Regions from separate parts of the Kribbella sp. NPDC049584 genome, predicted to be linked through region 1. Evidence: riboswitches for the same ligand, from Rfam matches in the RefSeq annotation. Region 1 holds a riboswitch; each other region holds the start of a gene.

Region 1 (3,269 bases):
GAGCCCACGCAGGCGATGTACATGGCGCGCGAGATGCTCAACGTTCCCGGGCACGACGTCGACCGGTTCTACATGTACGACTTCAAGAACGACGGCATCGATCCGGCCGCGGCGGAGAACAACTTCGGGCTCGTGCACAACGAGGCCGACGCGCTCGGTAAGTACACCCCCAAGCCGTCGTACGTCGCCTATGCGACAGCCGCACGTCAGCTCCGCGGCGCGACGTTCCTCGGCAAGGAGAATCCGGGCAACGGGCTGATCGACCAGGTCTACGCGGCGAACGACGGTACGCCGTTCCGCGCGATCTGGGCCGCATCCGGATCCAACACGACGGTGACGGTCAACGCGACCGGACCCGTCCAGGTCACAAGCCTCTACGGTCTGACCAGCACGATGACACCTAACGCGAACGGCCAGATCACGGTCACGGTAGGCATCTGGCCGACGTACATCTCGGGCTCGACCGTGACGTCGGTCAGCGCGCCCTAGGCGGATTCCCGCGGTACGACGGAAGGCGCGAACAGAATGCGCTGCGGCAGGCTGGCGGCCGTCCCCTCCAGCCTGCTCAGCAGGACCCGGCCGACCGCGCGACCCTGCTCACGCGGATCGCCCGCGATCGTGGTCAGCGACGGCGAGATGAGCGCTGCCGCCTCGATGTCGTCGAAACCCATCACCGCAAGGTCATCGGGCACGCGAAGGCCGCGGGCGCGGGCGACATCTAGGGCGCCGATCGCGACCATGTCGTTCGTACACAGCACGGCCCGCGGCGGTTTGCGCAGTTCGAGCAACTTCTGCAATCCCGCAGCGCCGCCGGCTCGGGAGAACTCCTCGCGGACGACCAGCTGACTGTTGAACCGCAGCCCGGCCGAGGTCAGCGCGCGACGGTAGCCCTTCACCCGATCTGCGGGCGGCCCGTCCCCCAGGGCGCCGGTGATGAAGCCGATCCGGTGATAGCCGCGCCTGATCAAGTACCGCGTTGCGATCTCTCCGGCTGCGAGGTCGTCGGAGGTCAGTACGTCGATCCCGGCCGAGGCCTTCCGCCCGCCCATCAGTGCCACCGGGATCCCCGCCTCGACGGCGGCCGCCACGTCGCTCGCCTTGCTGTAGTAGCCGGCGAACACGATTGCGTCGACACTGCGAGTCACCATCCGCGCGACCAGATCCTTCTCGGCTGAAGGCGAGCCGTCGGTGTTGCCGATCAGCACCTGGTACCCGGGCTCGCTGACCACGTCGAGCAGACCACGCGCGACCGACGGGTAGAACGGGTTGGTGATGTCCGGCACGATCAGCGCGATCGTCTGGGTCCGCTGCATCCGGAGGCTGCGCGCGAGCTGGTTCGGCTCCCACCCGAGCTCGTCCATCACCGACCGCACTCGAGCCCGCGTCACCTCCGACACGTGCCGTCGCCCCGACACGACATGCGAAACCGTCGTCGGACTGACCCCTGCCCGAGCAGCCACGTCCGAGATCGCGACCCGCTTCGCCAAGACGCTCCCCTCCCCGCGCAGTTCTGGTCACGATAACTGCCCATCGCCACCAGGGCGCTATAGTCGAGAGGTCCGCGGGAGCTCGCATGGAGTGGGCTGAGAGGGTGACTAGCCGTCACCGACCGCTGAACCTGAATCGGGTAATTCCGGCGTAGGGAGGAAGCGCGATGGAATCCGTGTGGGTGAACGGTACGGCGGTTGACGTGCCGGCCGGCAAGTCCGTGGCCGAGTTGATCACGGAGTACTCCGATCGCACCACGGGGATCGCGGTCGCGGTGAATCAGAACGTGCTGACCAAGGCCGAGTGGGCGCAGACCGCGTTGCAGCCCGGTGACCGGGTCGAGATCGTCAGCGCGACGCAGGGAGGCTGACATGGATGACCCACTGGAGCTCGGCGGGCGGACCTACACGTCCCGACTCATCATGGGCACGGGCGGTTCGGCCAATCTGGAAGTGATGGAGGAGGCATTGATTGCCTCCGGCACCCAGTTGACCACGGTCGCGATGCGCCGCCTCGGCACGGGGCACGAGGGCTCGGTGCTCGACGTGCTCAAGAAGCACAGCATCGACGTACTGCCGAACACCGCCGGCTGCCACACCGCAGCCGAGGCTGTGCTGACCGCGAAGCTGGCGCGGGAGGCGTTGGAGACCGACCTGATCAAGGTCGAGGTCGTCGCCGACGATCACCTGCTGCTGCCCGACCCGTTCGAGCTGCTCGACGCCGTGGAAGCCTTGGTGGCGGACGGTTTCACCGTGCTGCCGTACACGAACGACGACCCGATCCTGGCCCGCCGGCTCGAGCAGGCCGGCTGTGCGGCCGTCATGCCGTTGGCCGCGCCCATCGGTTCGGCGCTCGGGATCCGCAACCCGCACAACATCGCGCTGATCGCGGAAGCGGCCGAGGTGCCGGTCATCGTCGACGCCGGGATCGGTACGGCGAGCGACGCCGCGCTGGCGATGGAGCTCGGATGCGACGCGGTCATGCTCGCGACCCCGGTCACCCGTGCGGAGAAGCCCGCCCTGATGGCCGCCGCGATGCGTGATGCCGTCTCCGCGGGACGAGCCGCACGCCTCGCCGGGCGGGTCCCTCGCCGTTGGCAATCCGCGCTGGCGTCGTCGCCTACAACTGGTCTGCCGACGTCCTGACGTACGACGGCGCTCAGGCGAGGAACTCCTCGACGGTGGTCACGTGTCCCACCAGCTTCGCGGTCTCCGCGACGTCGACCGTGACCTGGTTGACCGCCAGCCAGCGCCACATCGTGGTCAGGTCCGTGCCCACGAACCGTTCGAAGAGCCGGACCGGCATCCGGAAGCTCCGTGGCGGTCGGCCCTTCGCGTCGGCCCAGGCTCGCCGGCACCCGTCGATCGAACGGAGCTCGGCCGCCAGCGCGAGCTCCTTTCCGGCGAAAACGGACGGCTCGGCGAAGGCCCGGGCGGCGACCGCACCGAGGTTGTCGACGGCCAGCCAGGGGATCCTTGTGCTCTCGCCGGCGAGCTTGGGCATCACATGCCAGACCGAGACCGCCGGATAGAAATCCTTGTGCGTCATGAGTTCCATGAAGGCCATCGGCCGGAGAACGGTCAGCGGCAGGTCCGAGTCGCGCAGGTAGTCCGCGATGACGAGCTTCGATTCCCAGGAGTCGACGCCGGTACCACGTAACCCTGGTCCGGCCGAGCCGTAAACCACGTGCTGGACGCCGGCGGCGTGAGCAGCGTCGGCGACGTTCTTACCCTGCCGTACCTCGCCTTCATGGCCGGCAGTCATCGGGTTCTGGACGCTAT
Region 2 (3,269 bases), on a different contig from region 1:
CGCTGTTCTTGCTGGCGTTGCTGGTCGTGCGCGGCGTACCGGCGTACCTCTCGGTGCGGACGCTGGGTGCTCGGAGTACCGCGGCTGTCGGGCTGTTGCAGGCGACCTCGTTGCCGTTCATCGTGACCGCGACGCAGATCGGCGTGGTGACCGGGCTGATGAGTCCGGTCACCGCCGCCGCGCTGGTCTGCGCCGGACTGCTGTCCGTGCTGATCTTCCCGGCAATCGCTCTCGCGCTGCTCAGGCAGCCTGCCGCCGACCGATCCGGCCGAGAAGAACCGCGGCCAGCATCGAGATGACGATCGACGTGTACGTCGCGCCGAGCCACGTCGGGACCGGCTGGTTGTTGAAGAGCGCCTGCTGTACGTCGGTCCAGAACGGGGACCATCCGGCGACGGTGCCCGGGTTCACCAACTGGTAGGCGACGAATCCGATCAGCCACGCGAGCGTCGGCTGCCAGCGGAACTTCGCCGTACCGGAGACGTCCCAGTTCATCTTGCTGACCACGAAGAAGTCCGCGATCGCGACCGCGAACAACGGGATGAAGACCGAGCCGATCAGGTACAGGAACTGCGTGTAGTTGCCTAGGTCAACCACCAGCGCGATCCCGGTGGCGATCACGCCGATGGCGACCGAGATCCACCGGCGGTCGATGTGGCCGATCAGATTGTGCGCGGCCATCGTGGTCGAGTAGACGTTCGCGTACGCCTCGTCGACCTCGTCGACCAGCAGCACGAGCAGTGCGATCGCTCCGGCGGGCAGGGTGACCAGTGCGGTGATCACGTCGTCACTGTTGGTCTGCAAGGTGGCCACCGCGACAACGCCGAGGGCGTAGTACCCGATCGCTGCCAGGCCGTAGCCGAGTGCGGACCCACTGAACGCAGCCTTGTTGGTACGCGAGTGCCGGGTGTAGTCCGCGGCCAGCGGGGCGAACGAGACGACACCCGCGGCGGCGAGGTCGACGGCCGGCCAGAAGCCGAACACGCTGTCCTGCGGCAGAGCATGCACCGGCTTGCCGAGCACCTGCACGAACAGGTAGACCGACGCGATCAGCACCAGCCACACCATGAACTTCCGCAGGATCTTCACGCTGCCCAGCGGCCGGACCGCCATCGTCGTCGCGATGATCCCGGCCAGTACGACGAACAGCCAGCGCCAGCGTTCACTCGTCACCGCGACCGCGGCCTGCGAGATGACGATAATCTCCATCGTCGCCCAGCCGACGTTCTGAGCGATGTTGAGGATGGTCGGCGCGATCGAGCCGCGACGGCCGAACAGCCCCCGCAGGCTCGCCATCGCCGGCGCACCGGTGTGCGACCCGAACACGGCCGCACCGCCCAGCACGAGCGCCCCCATCACGCAGCCGACGACGACCGCGAGCAGCCCTTGCCACAGCGAGCCCGTGTACGCCGCGACGAGCGCACCGGTCACCGGGCCGAACAGCGAGATGCCGAAGTTGCCCCACAGCGTGAACTGGTCGAAGAAGCCGAGCGTCCGCGGCGCATCGGTGGTGAGGACGAGCGGCGCCTCGGTCGAGTCGGCAGGACGAACAGCGGTATCGGTCATCTGTGACCCCAATCCCTACGCCGGCATTACCCGGTCAGGTTCAGGCGGTCGGCGACCCAAGCTGTCGCCCTCTCAGCCCGCGCATCCTCGGTGCGAGCTCCCGCATAGGTTTGTGTCTGGAGTCTAACGCGTCAGCTAGTTTCCGGCAGAGCGGCTGCTCGTTCTATGAGAGCGGCGAGCTCCGGGCCGTTCGTGACGACCGGCATATGCGCGCCGGTCTCGAAGGTCCGCGCCTCACCATGGCTCAGCTCGGCGAGTCGCTGGACCCACTCCGCCGTCGCCAGCAGGTCGTGCTTCCCACGGACGATGAAGACCGGTGCCTTGACCTGCGAGATCACTCCGGCCAGGTCGTGGTGCCGGGACGCCTCACCGGCGCGGGCAATGGTCGGCAGCGTGGTCCGCACGTACTGCGGGGTGACGGTCCGGATCAGCTTGGGCGAGTCCGGGACGGCGGATCCCAGCCAGCGCACGGTTCGGTCCACCCAACTGGACATCCGCGCATCACCCGACGGCGCCGCTAGTACGACCGCGTGCACGAGATCGGCGTACCGGACTGCGGTTTCGACGACGATCTGGCAGCTGGCGGAGTGGCCGACGAGGACGGACCGCTCGCGGATCTTCTCGGCGAGGGCTACCGCCAGTGCGCGCGGGTGCAGATCCTCGCGGACGCCGGCCGGTTCGCCGTACCCGGGCAGGGTGACGACGTGGTACGGCGTGACGAGGTGCTCCACGGTCCGGGCGTACGACTCGGGGCCGAGGCCCAGACCGGGCACCAGGACGACTGGTGCGCTCACTCCCAGGGTGCCTTGACCGGTGGGCCCTGGACGACCGGGTTGGGTACGTCGGGCTTCAGTTCGCGGTACCCGAGGAAGAGACCGACCGCGAGGATCAGCAGACCGGCACCACCCCAGCCGTACGCCGTGGGCAGCCGGTCGACCGCGCCGTCGATGGACCCCAGACCCGTGGACAGCACCATGATCAGCCAGACCAGGATCGGTACGGCGGAGACCGCGACCAGGCCGAGGCCGACCAGCTCAGCCGGCTCGGGCTGGCGGCCGGCCCTGCGGCGGGCGAGTACGTCGCGGATCCACATGAACAGCGCGGCGGCGCCGACGACCACGAGCAGCAGCTGGCCGATCGCGTCGATCACGTCCGTGCGCAGCGGGTGGTTGAGGGGTGAGCCCGGTGCCTGCGAGATGTCGCGCAGCGAGACCCGCTGGACCGAGATGACGAGCAGGCCGTAGAAGCCGGCGATCACCGTGGCCAGACCGACGACCCGGTAAGCACGGGGGTCGCGCGGCTGCTCCCGTCCGTACACGGGGAGCTCGTGCGGCTCAGGGCTCGACGGGGCGCCGTACGGCATACCGGGGCGGTAGCTGGGCGGCTGGGCGTGGTGCGGACCAGCCTGCGGGTGGGGCGGGACGCCGTACTGTCCTGGTGGGGTGCCGTAGGGCTGAGGCGGTGCGTACGGGCCTTCGACCGGCGGAGTCGCGCGGCCGGTGCCGTATGTGCCACCGCCGTACGGCGTGGGCGGGGCGTAGTGGTGCTGCTCCTCGCCGGGCTGCTGATCGGCCTGATCGGGTTGCTCGCCCCGGCCGTACGTCGGGAAGTCCTGTGACGACATCGCTCTGCTCCTCCCGTCCGTACCTAGTTTCTCAGGTGGCCTTGATGGTGGGCCAGGCGTTGGGCAGGCAGCCGGCCAG
Region 3 (3,269 bases), on a different contig from region 1:
AGGCCGACGTACCAGGAGTCCGCGCGCAGCAGCTCGACGATCACGTCGATCGTGGGCCGGGCCTCGGACAGCACGCCCTGCACCTCATCGCCGGCGGTCCGCTCGAACCTCCGCAGCAGTCCGGACCGGCGCGGGCGGCGGTTCAGGGAGTTCAGCAGCTCGGGTACGAGATCGGTCGTGCTTCGGCTGCCTCGCTGATCTACCGTGAGAACGAAGACCATCGCCCTGCACCTCCTTCTGAACGGCTTAAGGCTACAGTCTTATTCACGTAGAGTGAAGGACAAAACCTGAATCGCTTCACCCGATTACTCCCCGTGTCCGGCCCGGGAGGACGGTGAACCGGGCCGGACAAGGGCTCTCAGTCAGCCAGTGGCAGGTACAGCTTCTGGTCGGCGGCCTTGAAGGTCTCCGACATCTCGGCGAAGCCGGCCTCGATCGCCTCCGTCGAGGTGAGGCCGTGCTCCTCGGCGTACGCGCGGATATCGGCGGTGATGCGCATCGAGCAGAACTTCGGCCCGCACATCGAGCAGAAGTGGGCCGTCTTCGCGGGCTCGGCCGGCAGGGTCTCGTCGTGGAAGGAGCGAGCCGTGTCCGGGTCCAGCGAGAGGTTGAACTGGTCCTCCCAGCGGAACTCGAACCTTGCCTTGGACAACGTGTCGTCCCAGGCCTGTGCACCCGGATGCCCCTTGGCCAGATCCGCTGCGTGGGCAGCGATCTTGTAGGTGATCACGCCGGTCTTCACGTCGTCACGATCCGGTAGCCCGAGATGTTCCTTGGGCGTGACGTAGCACAGCATCGCCGTACCCAGCCAGCCGATCTGTGCGGCGCCGATCGCCGACGTGATGTGGTCGTAGGCGGGCGCCACATCAGTTGCCAACGGCCCCAATGTGTAGAACGGCGCCTCGCCGCAGAGCTCCTCCTCGAGCCGCACGTTCTCGGCGATCTTGTGCATCGGCACATGACCCGGACCTTCGATCATCACCTGTACGTCGTGCTCCCAGGCGATCCGGGTCAACTCGCCCAGCGTCCGCAGCTCCGCGAACTGGGCGTCGTCGTTCGCGTCGGCGATGCACCCCGGCCGCAACCCGTCGCCCAGCGAGAACGTCACGTCGTACTCCCGCAGAATCGAACACAGCTCCGCGAAATGCGTGTACAGGAACGATTCCTGATGATGCGCGAGGCACCAGGCGGCCATGATCGATCCACCCCGCGACACGATCCCGGTGATACGCCGCGCGGTCAGCGGCACGTAGCGCAGCAGCACGCCGGCGTGCACGGTCATGTAGTCGACACCCTGCTCGCACTGCTCGATGACCGTGTCGCGGTACACCTCCCACGACAGCGCGGCCGGATCGCCGTTCACCTTCTCCAGCGCCTGGTACAGCGGCACCGTCCCGATCGGCACCGGTGAGTTCCGCAGGATCCATTCCCGCGTCTCGTGGATGTTCTTCCCGGTGGACAGGTCCATCACCGTGTCCGCGCCCCACCGGGTCGCCCAGACGAGCTTCTCGACCTCTTCCTCGACCGAGCTGGTGACGGCGGAGTTGCCGATGTTCGCGTTGACCTTCACCAGGAACTTCTTGCCGATGATCATCGGCTCGCTCTCCGGATGCCGCCGGTTCGCCGGTATCACCGCCCGCCCGCGCGCCACCTCGGCCCGGACGAACTCCGGATCGACGCCCTCCCGGACGGCGACGTACCTCATCTCTTCGGTGATCACCCCGGCCCGCGCGTGCCCGAGCTGGGTCCGTGGCTCGCGCCCGGCGATCCACTCCCGCCGCATCGCGGGCAGACCCGCCTGTACGTCGATCCGCGCCGCCGCGTCGGTGTACGGGCCGGAGGTGTCGTACAGGTCGAAGTGTTCGCCGTCGGTCAGCTGCACGCGACGAGCCGGTACGCCCAGCTCTCCGCGATAGACCTTCTCCGAGCCCGAGATCGGACCCGTGGTGACGGCCGGACGGATCGTGCTGACATTCACCATGCTGGTGCTCCCTACGCCGGAATTACCCGGACAGGTTCGGCGGTCGGCGGCGCCGGCCAGGTTCGATTCCTGGTCCAGCCGCCCTCTCAGCCCACTACGGTGCGAGCTCCCGCGATCTCAAGTTGTCACCGACCACCCTAGGGCATGGCTGTAACGTCTAGGGATGCGCGACCTCGTGTACCCGCCCGTCATCGCCTTCGCGCGGACCTCGTTCAAGGTTCTCGACCTCAAGCTCCGCCTGACCGGCGCGGAGAACGTGCCCCGGACCGGCGGTGCGCTGATCGCCCTCAACCACATCAGCTACGTCGACTTCATCCTCGGCGGGTACGGCGCTCTCCCGAGCAAGCGACTGGTCCGGTTCATGGCCAAGGAAGTGCTGTTCCGCAACCGGTACTCCGGTCCGCTGATGCGTGGGATGCACCACATCCCGGTCGACCGGGACGCGGGCGCGGCGTCGTACCAGCAGGCGCTGGAGTACCTGGCCGCGGGCGAGGTGGTCGGAGTGTTCCCGGAGGCCACGATCAGCCGCTCCTTCGAGCTGAAGGAGTTCAAGTCCGGCGCGGTCCGGATGGCGGCGGAAGCCAGCGTGCCGGTCATCCCGATGATCCTGTGGGGCACGCAGCGGATGTTCACCAAGGATCATCCGCGGGACTTCTCCCGGCACCGCCCGATCTCGATCACCATCGGCGCACCGATCACCGTCACGCCGGACGACGACGCGGGCGAGGCGACAGCGCAGCTGCGATCCACGATGGCCGGAATGCTCGACGAGACCATCCGCGCCTACCCCGAGCAGCCCGCCGGCGCCTGGTGGCTGCCCGCGGCGTACGGCGGCAGCGCGCCGACCCCGGCCGAGGCCGAGCGCCTGGACCAGGAGGAGCTCGCCCGCCGAGCCGCCAAACGTCGTTAAGACGGCGGACAGGACCTTGACCCTCGGGGTTGAACGAGGGTACGAAGGCCTTCGTTGACAGAGCAGGAACCTGGGGGGTCCCTGTGCGGCGGGCCGGCATCGATGGCCCGCGGACACGAACGGGCGGGGAAGGTTTTGTTCGATTCACCGGAAGAGCTGCATCTGTTCGACCCGGGCGCGATGACTCCGGCGCCGCATGTTGCCGAGCACATCCCGGACGCCGGTGCGTTCTTCGTCGACTGGGCGACCCGCGGGCTGAACCCGGATCGCGCCCGCGAGATCGAGTCCGCGGTGAACGGCCGGCGCAACCAGAACGGCTGGTTCCCGCTCGAGACGCTGGACAGCATCGGCAGCAGGGGCTTCTGGCGCGGGCCGCTG

Evidence for each region. Region 1 has a riboswitch for thiamine pyrophosphate ahead of thiS (sulfur carrier protein ThiS). Riboswitches for the same ligand answer to the same signal wherever they lie in the genome.
Region 2: it holds a riboswitch for thiamine pyrophosphate, as region 1 does, so the genes downstream of both, AB0J62_RS32645 (cytosine permease) here and thiS (sulfur carrier protein ThiS) in region 1, are expected to answer to the same signal.
Region 3: it holds a riboswitch for thiamine pyrophosphate, as region 1 does, so the genes downstream of both, thiC (phosphomethylpyrimidine synthase ThiC) here and thiS (sulfur carrier protein ThiS) in region 1, are expected to answer to the same signal.

Annotation. Positions count from the first base shown of each region.
Region 1 covers NZ_JBFAPF010000013.1:99,518-102,786, forward strand. Annotated here, with positions in the region: gene AB0J62_RS34670 (glycosyl hydrolase) at 1-489, shown strand, start outside; gene AB0J62_RS34675 (LacI family DNA-binding transcriptional regulator) at 486-1,487, opposite strand; TPP riboswitch at 1,552-1,662, shown strand; gene thiS (sulfur carrier protein ThiS) at 1,655-1,858, shown strand; gene AB0J62_RS34685 (thiazole synthase) at 1,860-2,633, shown strand; gene AB0J62_RS34690 (NmrA/HSCARG family protein) at 2,647-3,269, opposite strand, start outside.
Region 2 covers NZ_JBFAPF010000012.1:25,973-29,241, reverse strand. Annotated here, with positions in the region: gene AB0J62_RS32650 (cation:proton antiporter) at 1-299, shown strand, start outside; gene AB0J62_RS32645 (cytosine permease) at 241-1,566, opposite strand; TPP riboswitch at 1,562-1,680, opposite strand; gene AB0J62_RS32640 (alpha/beta hydrolase) at 1,698-2,360, opposite strand; gene AB0J62_RS32635 (hypothetical protein) at 2,357-3,190, opposite strand; gene AB0J62_RS32630 (DUF3152 domain-containing protein) at 3,222-3,269, opposite strand, start outside.
Region 3 covers NZ_JBFAPF010000018.1:23,531-26,799, reverse strand. Annotated here, with positions in the region: gene AB0J62_RS40020 (transposase) at 1-221, opposite strand, end outside; gene thiC (phosphomethylpyrimidine synthase ThiC) at 359-1,981, opposite strand; TPP riboswitch at 1,973-2,104, opposite strand; gene AB0J62_RS40010 (lysophospholipid acyltransferase family protein) at 2,145-2,891, shown strand; gene AB0J62_RS40005 (hypothetical protein) at 3,027-3,269, shown strand, end outside.